Linked DNA regions of Bosea vaviloviae. Each later gene encodes a partner of the first gene's protein in a complex. Links are inferred from orthologs where the notes say so. Each region holds a gene or a part of one and is shown in the gene's direction. Other genes may lie near its edges.

Region 1 (4,172 bases):
CGCGCTCCCACGCTATCGGCATCCATCTGCACGATCAGCGCCTCGAGCGTATCGAACTTCGCCTCGCCGCGCAGCCAGGAGACGAGCGCGACATCGACCTGCTTGCCATAGAGGTCGCCGGAGAAATCGAAGACGAAGGTCTCCAATCGCGGCGCACCGTCGTCGAAGGTCGGGCGGCTGCCGAAGCTGGCGACGCCGTCATGCCAGACGCCGTCGATCTTCATCCTGACCGCATAGATGCCGTAGCGCAGCTTGCAATCGCGGGCGAGGTGCATGTTGGCGGTCGGATAGCCGAGATCGCGGCCGCGCTTGTCGCCATGGGCAACGACACCGCGCACGAACCATGGCCGGCCCAGAAAATCCGCCGCGCGGGCGACATCGCCGGCCTCGAGCGCGATACGGATCAATGTCGAGGAGACCGGCTCGCCGGCCCAGGCATAGGGCGGCACGACCGCGACGGGCACGCCCCGCATCCCTGCGCGAGCCTGCAGCATCTCGGGCGAGCCGGCGCGGCCCTGGCCGAAATGGAAGTCATAGCCGCAGACAAGCCCGGTCGCCCCCAGCTTGCCGAGCAGCAGATCATCGACGAAGGCCTCGGCGCTGACCGCCGCCACGCCACGGTCGAAAGGCAGGATGAAGGTCACTGGCAGGCCGGCCTGGCCGAGCAGCTCCAGCTTCACGGCCGGCGGCGTCAAACGGAACACCGGCTGATCGGGGCGGAAGACGCTGCGCGGATGCGGCTCGAAGGTCAGTGCGGCGGCTTTGGTCCCACGCTCGGTCGCCATCGCGACCGCGACGCGGGCAAGCTCGGCATGGCCGCGATGAACCCCGTCGAAATTGCCGAGCGCCAGGACCGCGCCGCGCAGGGCGTCGGGAGCCGGTTTCTCGACGTCGAGAACGAAGGCGGCATGCATGTCGGAAAGCTGCGCGTCGGAAGGCTGCACGTCGGCAGGCGGCGCATCGGCGGGGAAGGTCATCGATCGCAAGCGTCCGGGCGCCCGAGGAGCCCGGGCCGGAGCAGTGTTTGGCCTCAAGGCCGCAGAGGCGTCAAGGCCAAGCCTTTAACTCACCCAAGCCCTTATCTCAAACAAGCCCTGTATCTCACAGTTGCCTCAGAGCTTTCGAGCAGGCGGCAGCGCAACCCAGGCCTCGCCCTCCAGCACGGCCTTGCCGTCGACCAGGCATTCGCAGAACAGCCGCGCCCGCCTGCGCTCGGCCACCAGCTCCACCACCTCGACGCGGGCAGTGACGACATCGCCGATCTTGACCGGTGCAAGGAAGGTCAGCGTCTGCGAGAGATAAACCGCGCCCGGCCCCGGCAGGCGTGTGCCGAGAAGCGCCGAGACGAGGCTCGCGGTCAGCATGCCATGGGCGATGCGCTGGCCGAACTTGGTGTTGGCGGCATAGTGGTCGCAGAGATGGATCGGATTCGCATCGCCCGAGAGATCGGCGAAAAGCGAGATGTCGCGCTCCATCACGGTACGCATCAGGCTCTCGTTCTGCCCGATCGACAGATCCTCAAAAGCATGAACCTGATAAAGAGAGCTGGTCATCGTCCTGGTCTTCCTGGTCTTCCTGCTCGGCCGGCGCTCCAGGCCAGCACCTCGGCGCGGCCCGGCGTCTATCTCGCATCTGCGAAAGACTGTCACAGCCGCCCGGTTTCGACCATTGAACTTTGGTGATCACAGGCAATTGCAGCCGGCAGAACGGAAAATGCCGTTGGGTCACTCCGGCATTGGATTAACCGCTTTGAAACGCCGCAGGACTAAGACAGTCGATCCATGGCCGCCCGCTAGAGACGGCACGCAGCCTGGGTATCGCCCCGCCCTGCGAATTTGATGCTTGGAGCACCATAATGGCTCTCGACCCCTCCATGCCGATCCTGGTGGTCGATGATTATCAGACCATGGTCCGAATCATCCGCAATCTCCTGAAGCAGCTCGGCTTCGAGGATGTCGACGATGCATCCGACGGCTCCGCGGCGATCGCCAAGATGCGCGACAAGAAATACGGGCTGGTGATCTCGGACTGGAACATGGAGCCGATGACCGGCTTCGAATTGCTGCGCCGCGTGCGCGAGGAAGACGCGCTGTCGCAGACGCCTTTCATTATCGTAACCGCTGAATCCAAGACCGAAAACGTCATCGCCGCCAAGAAGGCCGGCGTGAACAACTACATCGTCAAGCCGTTCAACGCTCAGACGCTGAAGACCAAGATCGAATCGGTCTGCGCTGCCTGAGTACGCTCCCTCACCACACCAGGTGCGGCAGCGCATAATCAGGCCGGTGGCTCTGCTCGGCGAACCAATCATGCCTGTGCTCCCAGGACGCCTCGAGCAGGTCCTGCGCATGGATCCCGGCCAGCACCATGACGCTCGTCGCGCCAAAGCCGTTGGCTCCGGCGATGTCGGTGCGGATCGCATCGCCGATGCCGCAGATGCGTGATCGCTCGGCCGGCACGCCACGCTCCCTCTCCATGATCGCGACCGCCATCTCGTAGATCGGCTGGTGCGGCTTGCCGGCATAGATGACCTTGCCGCCGACCTCTTCATAGGCAAGCGCGATCGAGCCCGCGCAAGGCACGATGCGCCCTCCCCGATCGACCACCAGATCGGGATTGGCGCAGATCAGGGTGAGTTCGCGCCGGGCGAAGTCGGCCAGCATGCCGGCATAGCTCTCAGCCGTCTCGGTCTCGTCGTCGAACAGACCGGTGCAGAGCACGTAATTCGCCTCTGCCGGCCCGACGCGCGGAGCATCCAGCCCGGCGACCAACGGCAGGTCGCGGTCAGGGCCGAGCATGAAGACCGGCTCACCGGCGCGCTCCTGGATCAAGGCGCGGCAGACATCGCCGGAGGTCACGATCGCGTCCCAGGCGTCCTTCGGCACGTTGAACCCGGCGAGCTGGCGCTCGATTTCGGCGCGCGGGCGCGGCGCGTTGGTGACGAGGACGACGAAGACGCCGCGCTGCCGAGCAGCGACCAGCGCCTCGACGGCGCCGCGATGCGCTACGACGCCGTTATGGACCACGCCCCAGACATCGCAGAGGCAGAGATCGAACCGGTCGGCGATCTCGGAAAAGCCGGTCAGGGCCGTGGTGGCTTTGCTCTTCGATGGCGGCAAGTCGTGGTCACTCCGGATGGCGTCGGCAGGTTCTATCGCCTGAAAGAAGATTCTACCGCCTCAAGGAAAAGCATGATGCCGGAAAATGACAACCGCTTCTCGGCGTCGGGCTCTTATGCACCCATGAGACTTGCACCCATGAAACTTGCACCGATGAAGCTCGCAGGGCCAGGGCCCATGCCGACGCTCAGGCGCTGGCGCGGCGCAGCACGGAACGGAACGACTGACGTTCGGGTTTGGCCTCGTCCTGCGCCGGGCTCGCAGGCGGCGGCGGATAGCCGAGGACCTCGGCGGTGGGACGCTGCGGCGCGGCTTCGCTTGCGGCAGTGGGCGGCGCGGCCTCCGGCTCGGCGAAGACCTCTGGCTTCACCGGGCGCGGCGGCGAGAAGATCAGGCCCTGCGCATAGGTGATGCCGAGCTCGATCATGTCCGCGACGGTCGGGTTGTCGGCGATCTCGTCCGCGACCAGCGCGATCGAGGCCCGCGCCATCATCGACGCCAAATCACCAGCCGCGATGTCGAGCGAACCCTCACCGGCCATCTCGGCCTGGAACAGCGTCGCGGGCGCCTTGACGAAGCGAATGCCGCGATCGAACAGCGCGATGGGATCGAGCCTGAGATCGGCGACCTGGTCGAGCGCGAAACGCACGCCATTGGCCGACATCGCGCCGAGCAATCCCAGACTCGCCGGGTCCAGCGCACGGAAGACGCGCTGCGGCATCTCCACCACGAGGTGGCCATTGTGCTCGCGATATTTGTCGAGAATGCGCGACAGCGTCGCCAGCGCCTTGGACGAACTCCAGGTCGCCTCGCTGAAATTGCAGGAGACGAAGAGCCCGCCCTGCTTCGTGCCGAGATGGCGCGCAATCGCCAGAGCGCGCGTCAGCACCAGCGCATCGAGCGTCGGACCGAAGCCGCGCTGCTCGACGATCGACAGGAAATCCTCGGGCAGGAGCAGCGTGTTCTCGTCGACCCGCAGGCGCACCAACGCCTCGTAGCCGCGCGTGCGCCGCTGCGGCAATTGCACGATCGGCTGCAGATGCACCTCGACCT
Region 2 (4,299 bases), 3.2 Mb from region 1 along the record:
CATCATCCGCACGATGATGTACCAGGCGCAGCTCCACCGCATCTTCGAGGCGTCCGACCTGTCCTCGGCGGCGACGATGTTCATCCAGAAGCAGCCCAACATCGTGATCCTGGATTGGGACCTGCCCGATTCCGGCAGCATGAAATGCCTCGCCTCGATCCGCTCCTTCAAGACCTCGCCCTTCGCCAAGGCGCCGGTGCTGGTGATGATGGAGCGCCCGGACCGACGCTCGGTCGTTCACGCCGCCAAGCTCGGCGCGCACGAGATCATCAACAAGCCGATCTCGCCCAATAACCTGTGGCTCCATCTGTCGGGGATCATCAACATCCCGCGGAAATACAAGGAGCAGAACGGCAGCATCTCGCTGGTGCCGCGCGCGATCAGCAACAACATGTTCTGACGGCGAGGCCCAATGTTCTGACGGCGAGGGCCCAGGAGCCACTGCCTGCCGGCGGGCGTCGAAAAAGCCTTAGAATCGCCCAAAAGATTGACGCATCGCGCGCTGGTTAGCGAAGTTTTTACCAATGAGACGCGATGCTCAGAGGCACATTCATGGGTCGCGCCGCCGTGGTCATCACTGTCTCCCTACCTCCCTTCCTGGGTCGCTCCGAAGCTGCGGCCTTTCGCAACCAGTTGCTGGTCGCGCTGGAGCAGAAGGAAAGCGTCTCCGTCGAATGCGCGGGGGCTGGTCCTTTCCCCAGCCTCTGGGTGCAGTTGCTGCATTCCGCCGCGCTCAGTGCCAAGGCGCGCGGCCTCTCGGTCTCCCTCAAGGCGGCTTCCGAGGAATGCCGCAAATCCCTGCAGGCGATCGGGTTCGACCCCGCTCGAAGCGCTCTCGTTCTGGAGTGATATGGATGAAGATCCTGGCTATCGACGACACCAAGACCCTGCTCAGCCTGCTCTGCCTGACGCTGCGCAATGCCGGCCATGAAGTGGCCGCCGCGGAGAATGGCGAGGAAGGGCTGACCACTTTCGACAAGTTCAAGCCGGATCTCGTGATCACCGACCTCAACATGCCGTTGATGGACGGCATCGAATTCACCCGGGCCTGCCGGGCCAGGCCCGCCGGGCAGAACACGCCGATCATCGTGCTGACCACGGAGAACGGTGCCGAGATCAAGGCGGAAGGCCGCCGCGCCGGCGCCAGCGCCTGGATGGTCAAGCCGTTCGAGCCTACGACCCTGCTCGGCCTCGTCGCCCGCTATCAGAACTGAGGCTGGCTGATGGACCCGTTGGCGGAACTCAAGCAGACCTTCTTCCAGGAGTGTGAAGAGCTCCTGGGCGCACTGGAGCAGAAGCTCCAGGCTCTCGATGAGGGATCGACCGATCCCGAGGACGTCAACGCCGCCTTCCGCGCCATCCACTCGATCAAGGGCGGGGCCGGTGCCTTCGGCTGCACCGAGCTCGTCGCCTTCGCCCATGTCTTCGAGGCCTCGCTCGATCATTTGCGTTCGGGCCGCGTCGCGCTCGAGGATGCGCCGTTCTCCCTGTTCCTGCGCTGCTCGGACGCTGTCGCCGATCTCGTTTCCGCCGCCCGCAACGACGAGGTCGCCAATGCGCGGCCCGATCTGCTGGAAGCGCTGGAGCGGGTTGGCCAGGCGCCCAAGCCTGCCGCCGCAGCACCTACCGCCGTAGCACCTGCCGCCGCCGCGCCCGAGCCCGCCAAGGCCGAGGCTGCAAAGCCGGCCGCTGCGAAAGCGCCTGCCAAGCCAGCGCCCGCTGCCGCTGACGACGCTCCTCCCGGCATCGCCGCGCTCGGCAATCTGCTCGCCATGGTCGAAGCCAAGACCGGAGCCGCCCCCGCGCGCGTCGACGACGGCTGGGACGACGAGCCGGCTGCCGCCGCGCCGTCGCCCGCCGACAAGCCCGGCCGCGATCTCTGCCTGCGGATCAACCCGGAATCGGATCTGTTTCGCCGCGTCATCGAGCCGCGCGTCGTGCTGGGCTCGCTGCCCGCCGAGGATATCGTCTCGGTGGTGTGCGATCTGAGCCAGGTGCCGCCGCTGGAGACGCTCGACGTCACCGATTGCCATATGCGCTTCATCGTGACGCTGCGCACCGAGCTTTCGGTCGAGGATATCTACAGCCGCTTCGACTTCACGCTCGCCGCCGAAGAGTTCGAGATCGAGACGCTCTCGCCGCCTGCCGCGAATGACGACGCCGAGCCGGACGAAGAGGCGCCCGCGGCGCCGGAGGCCGAAGTCTCGGCCAATGTCGCCGCCGACCTCTCTGCGATCCTCGCCAGGCTGGGGCCGGCTCCAACCAGCGCGCCGGAACCTGATATCCAGCCGGCCGCCGCGCCTGTCGCAGCCCCGGTCCAGGCCGTTGCGGAGGCTGCTCCGGCGCCGTCCAGGACACCGGCGGCGCGTGCACCCGCCAATGATGCGGCCGCCGCGCGCCAGCGCCAGGCCGTCAGCGTGCGTGTCGATCTCGACCGCATCGACAAGCTGATGAACCTCGTCGGCGAGATCGTCATCACCCAGTCCATGCTGGTCGAATGCGTGCGTTCGCTACCCTATGACGTCCACGCCAAGACGGCCGAAGGCATCCTGACGCTGTCGCGTCAGACGCGCGAATTGCAGGACCATGTCATGGCGGTCCGCGCCCAGCCGGTGAAGGCCGTGTTCCAGCGCATGCCGCGCCTGGTGCGCGAACTGGCGCAGACGCTGGGCAAGGAAGTGAAGCTCGTTCTCGAAGGCGAGAACACCGAGGTCGACAAGACGATCATCGAGGAACTCGCCGATCCGCTGACCCATATGATCCGCAACTCGATGGATCACGGGCTGGAGACGCCGGAAGACCGCATCGCCGCCGGCAAGAATCCAGAGGGCACGATCAAGCTCGTCGCGGAGCATCGCGCCGGGCGCATCGTGATCTCGGTCACCGATGACGGGCGCGGCATCGGGCGCGACAAGCTGCTCGCCAAGGCGAAATCCCGCGGGCTCGTCGGGCAGGATGAAAAGCTCGCGCCGGAGGAGATCGATCAACTGATCTTCGCTGCCGGGCTCTCGACCGCCGAGGTCATCAGCGACGTCTCCGGGCGCGGCGTCGGCATGGATGTGGTGCGCCGCAACGTCGAGTCGCTCGGTGGGCGCATCTCGGTGGATTCCGAGCCGGGCAGGGGCTGCAAGTTCACGCTCGCCTTGCCGCTGACCTTGGCGGTGCTGGAAGGCATGGTCATCCGCTGCGGCGACGACCGCTACGTCATCCCGATCGCCAGCGTGATCGAGACGCAGCATCTCGCCTCGACGCCGATCGAGCATCTCACCTTTGGCCAGGAGGTTCTGCGCTGGCGCGGCGAGGTCACGCCACTGCACCGGCTCGGCGCGGTCATGGGCTCGACCGGCACGCCCAACGAGAACATCATCATCATCGCCGAGACCGAACGTGGTGACAATGTCGGCATCGCGGTCGACGAGATCGTCGGCCAACAGCAGGTCGTGGTGAAGAGCCTCGAAGGCAATTACGGCACCGTCAATGGCGCGTCTGCCGCGACCATTCTCGGAGACGGCCTCGTCGCGCTCATTCTCGACGTCGACTCGATGCTACGCCTTGCCGCCTCCAGCGGCCGCCCATCTGTTCCCGCACTGAAAATGGCTGGATGATCATGACCCTTCAACTCGGCGAAAAGCATTTCTCGTCGGCGCAGCCGGAATCGGCGGTGCGCCGCATCGTCACCTTCAAGGTCGGCGACCGGACCTTCGGCATCGATGTCGGCATGGTGCGCGAGATCAAGGGCTGGCAGGCGACGACGCCGCTGCCGCATGCGGCGCCTCATGTGCGCGGCGTACTCAACCTGCGCGGCGTGATCCTGGCGGTCTACGACCTGCGCACCTCGATCGGGCTCGGCCTCACCGATGCGACTGCGACCCATGTCATCGTCGTCGTCGACATCGAGGACAAGGTCGCGGGCCTGCTGGTCGACTCGGTCTCCGACATCGTCGACGTCCCGGTCAGCGCGGTTCGCCCGGCGCCCGATCTGGAGCGCGACGAGCATGGCCTGATCGAAGGCCTCGTCCTGCTCGACACCGATATCGTCGCCTTGCTCGATCTCGCGGCCGTGATCCGCGACGGCGGCACCGAGGGCGCGATGGCAAAGGCGGCCCGCGCCGCCTGAGATAGGTCCACTTCCAAAAGGGGTTGCGTTCAGCGTCAGGAAGAACCGCACATCACAGAACCGTACGCCAAGACAGAAACGATAAAAATGGGCAGTTCCCTCGGTTCCCTTTCCAGACTGTCGGTCAGGCTGCCGCTCATGGTCGTCGGCGTGGTCTTCATCGCAGGTGGAGCGGTCGGCGC

Evidence for each region. Proteins that work in one complex are often made in the same cells at the same time.
Region 2: the proteins of BHK69_RS10695 (region 1) and BHK69_RS25530 are in contact, whole or in part, in a solved structure (PDB 1A0O), measured with the Escherichia coli proteins. The link is inferred for Bosea vaviloviae from one-to-one orthologs.

Annotation. Positions count from the first base shown.
Region 1 is NZ_CP017147.1:2,292,098-2,296,269, reverse strand. Bases 637-3,547 are described here. They hold BHK69_RS10695 (response regulator), read left to right. Parts: upstream 637-1,855; coding sequence 1,856-2,239; downstream 2,240-3,547. Other genes in these bases: BHK69_RS10685 (EAL domain-containing protein), read right to left, coding at 3,307-3,547; BHK69_RS10690 (TIGR01459 family HAD-type hydrolase), read right to left, coding at 2,250-3,119; BHK69_RS10700 (MaoC family dehydratase), read right to left, coding at 1,113-1,553; BHK69_RS10705 (bifunctional riboflavin kinase/FAD synthetase), read right to left, coding at 637-977. Outside these bases: more of BHK69_RS10705, read right to left, coding at 1-636; more of BHK69_RS10685, read right to left, coding at 3,548-4,172. UniProt on the Escherichia coli protein: Involved in the transmission of sensory signals from the chemoreceptors to the flagellar motors.
Region 2 is NZ_CP017147.1:5,534,228-5,538,526, reverse strand. The notes cover bases 877-3,914. They hold BHK69_RS25530 (chemotaxis protein CheA), read left to right. Parts: upstream 877-1,223; coding sequence 1,224-3,605; downstream 3,606-3,914. Other genes in these bases: BHK69_RS25525 (chemotaxis protein CheW), read left to right, coding at 3,608-3,914; BHK69_RS25535 (response regulator), read left to right, coding at 877-1,214. Also shown: BHK69_RS25545 (response regulator), read left to right, coding at 1-400; BHK69_RS25540 (STAS domain-containing protein), read left to right, coding at 553-849; more of BHK69_RS25535, read left to right, coding at 855-876; more of BHK69_RS25525, read left to right, coding at 3,915-4,117; BHK69_RS25520 (methyl-accepting chemotaxis protein), read left to right, coding at 4,205-4,299. UniProt on the Escherichia coli protein: Involved in the transmission of sensory signals from the chemoreceptors to the flagellar motors. CheA is autophosphorylated; it can transfer its phosphate group to either CheB or CheY.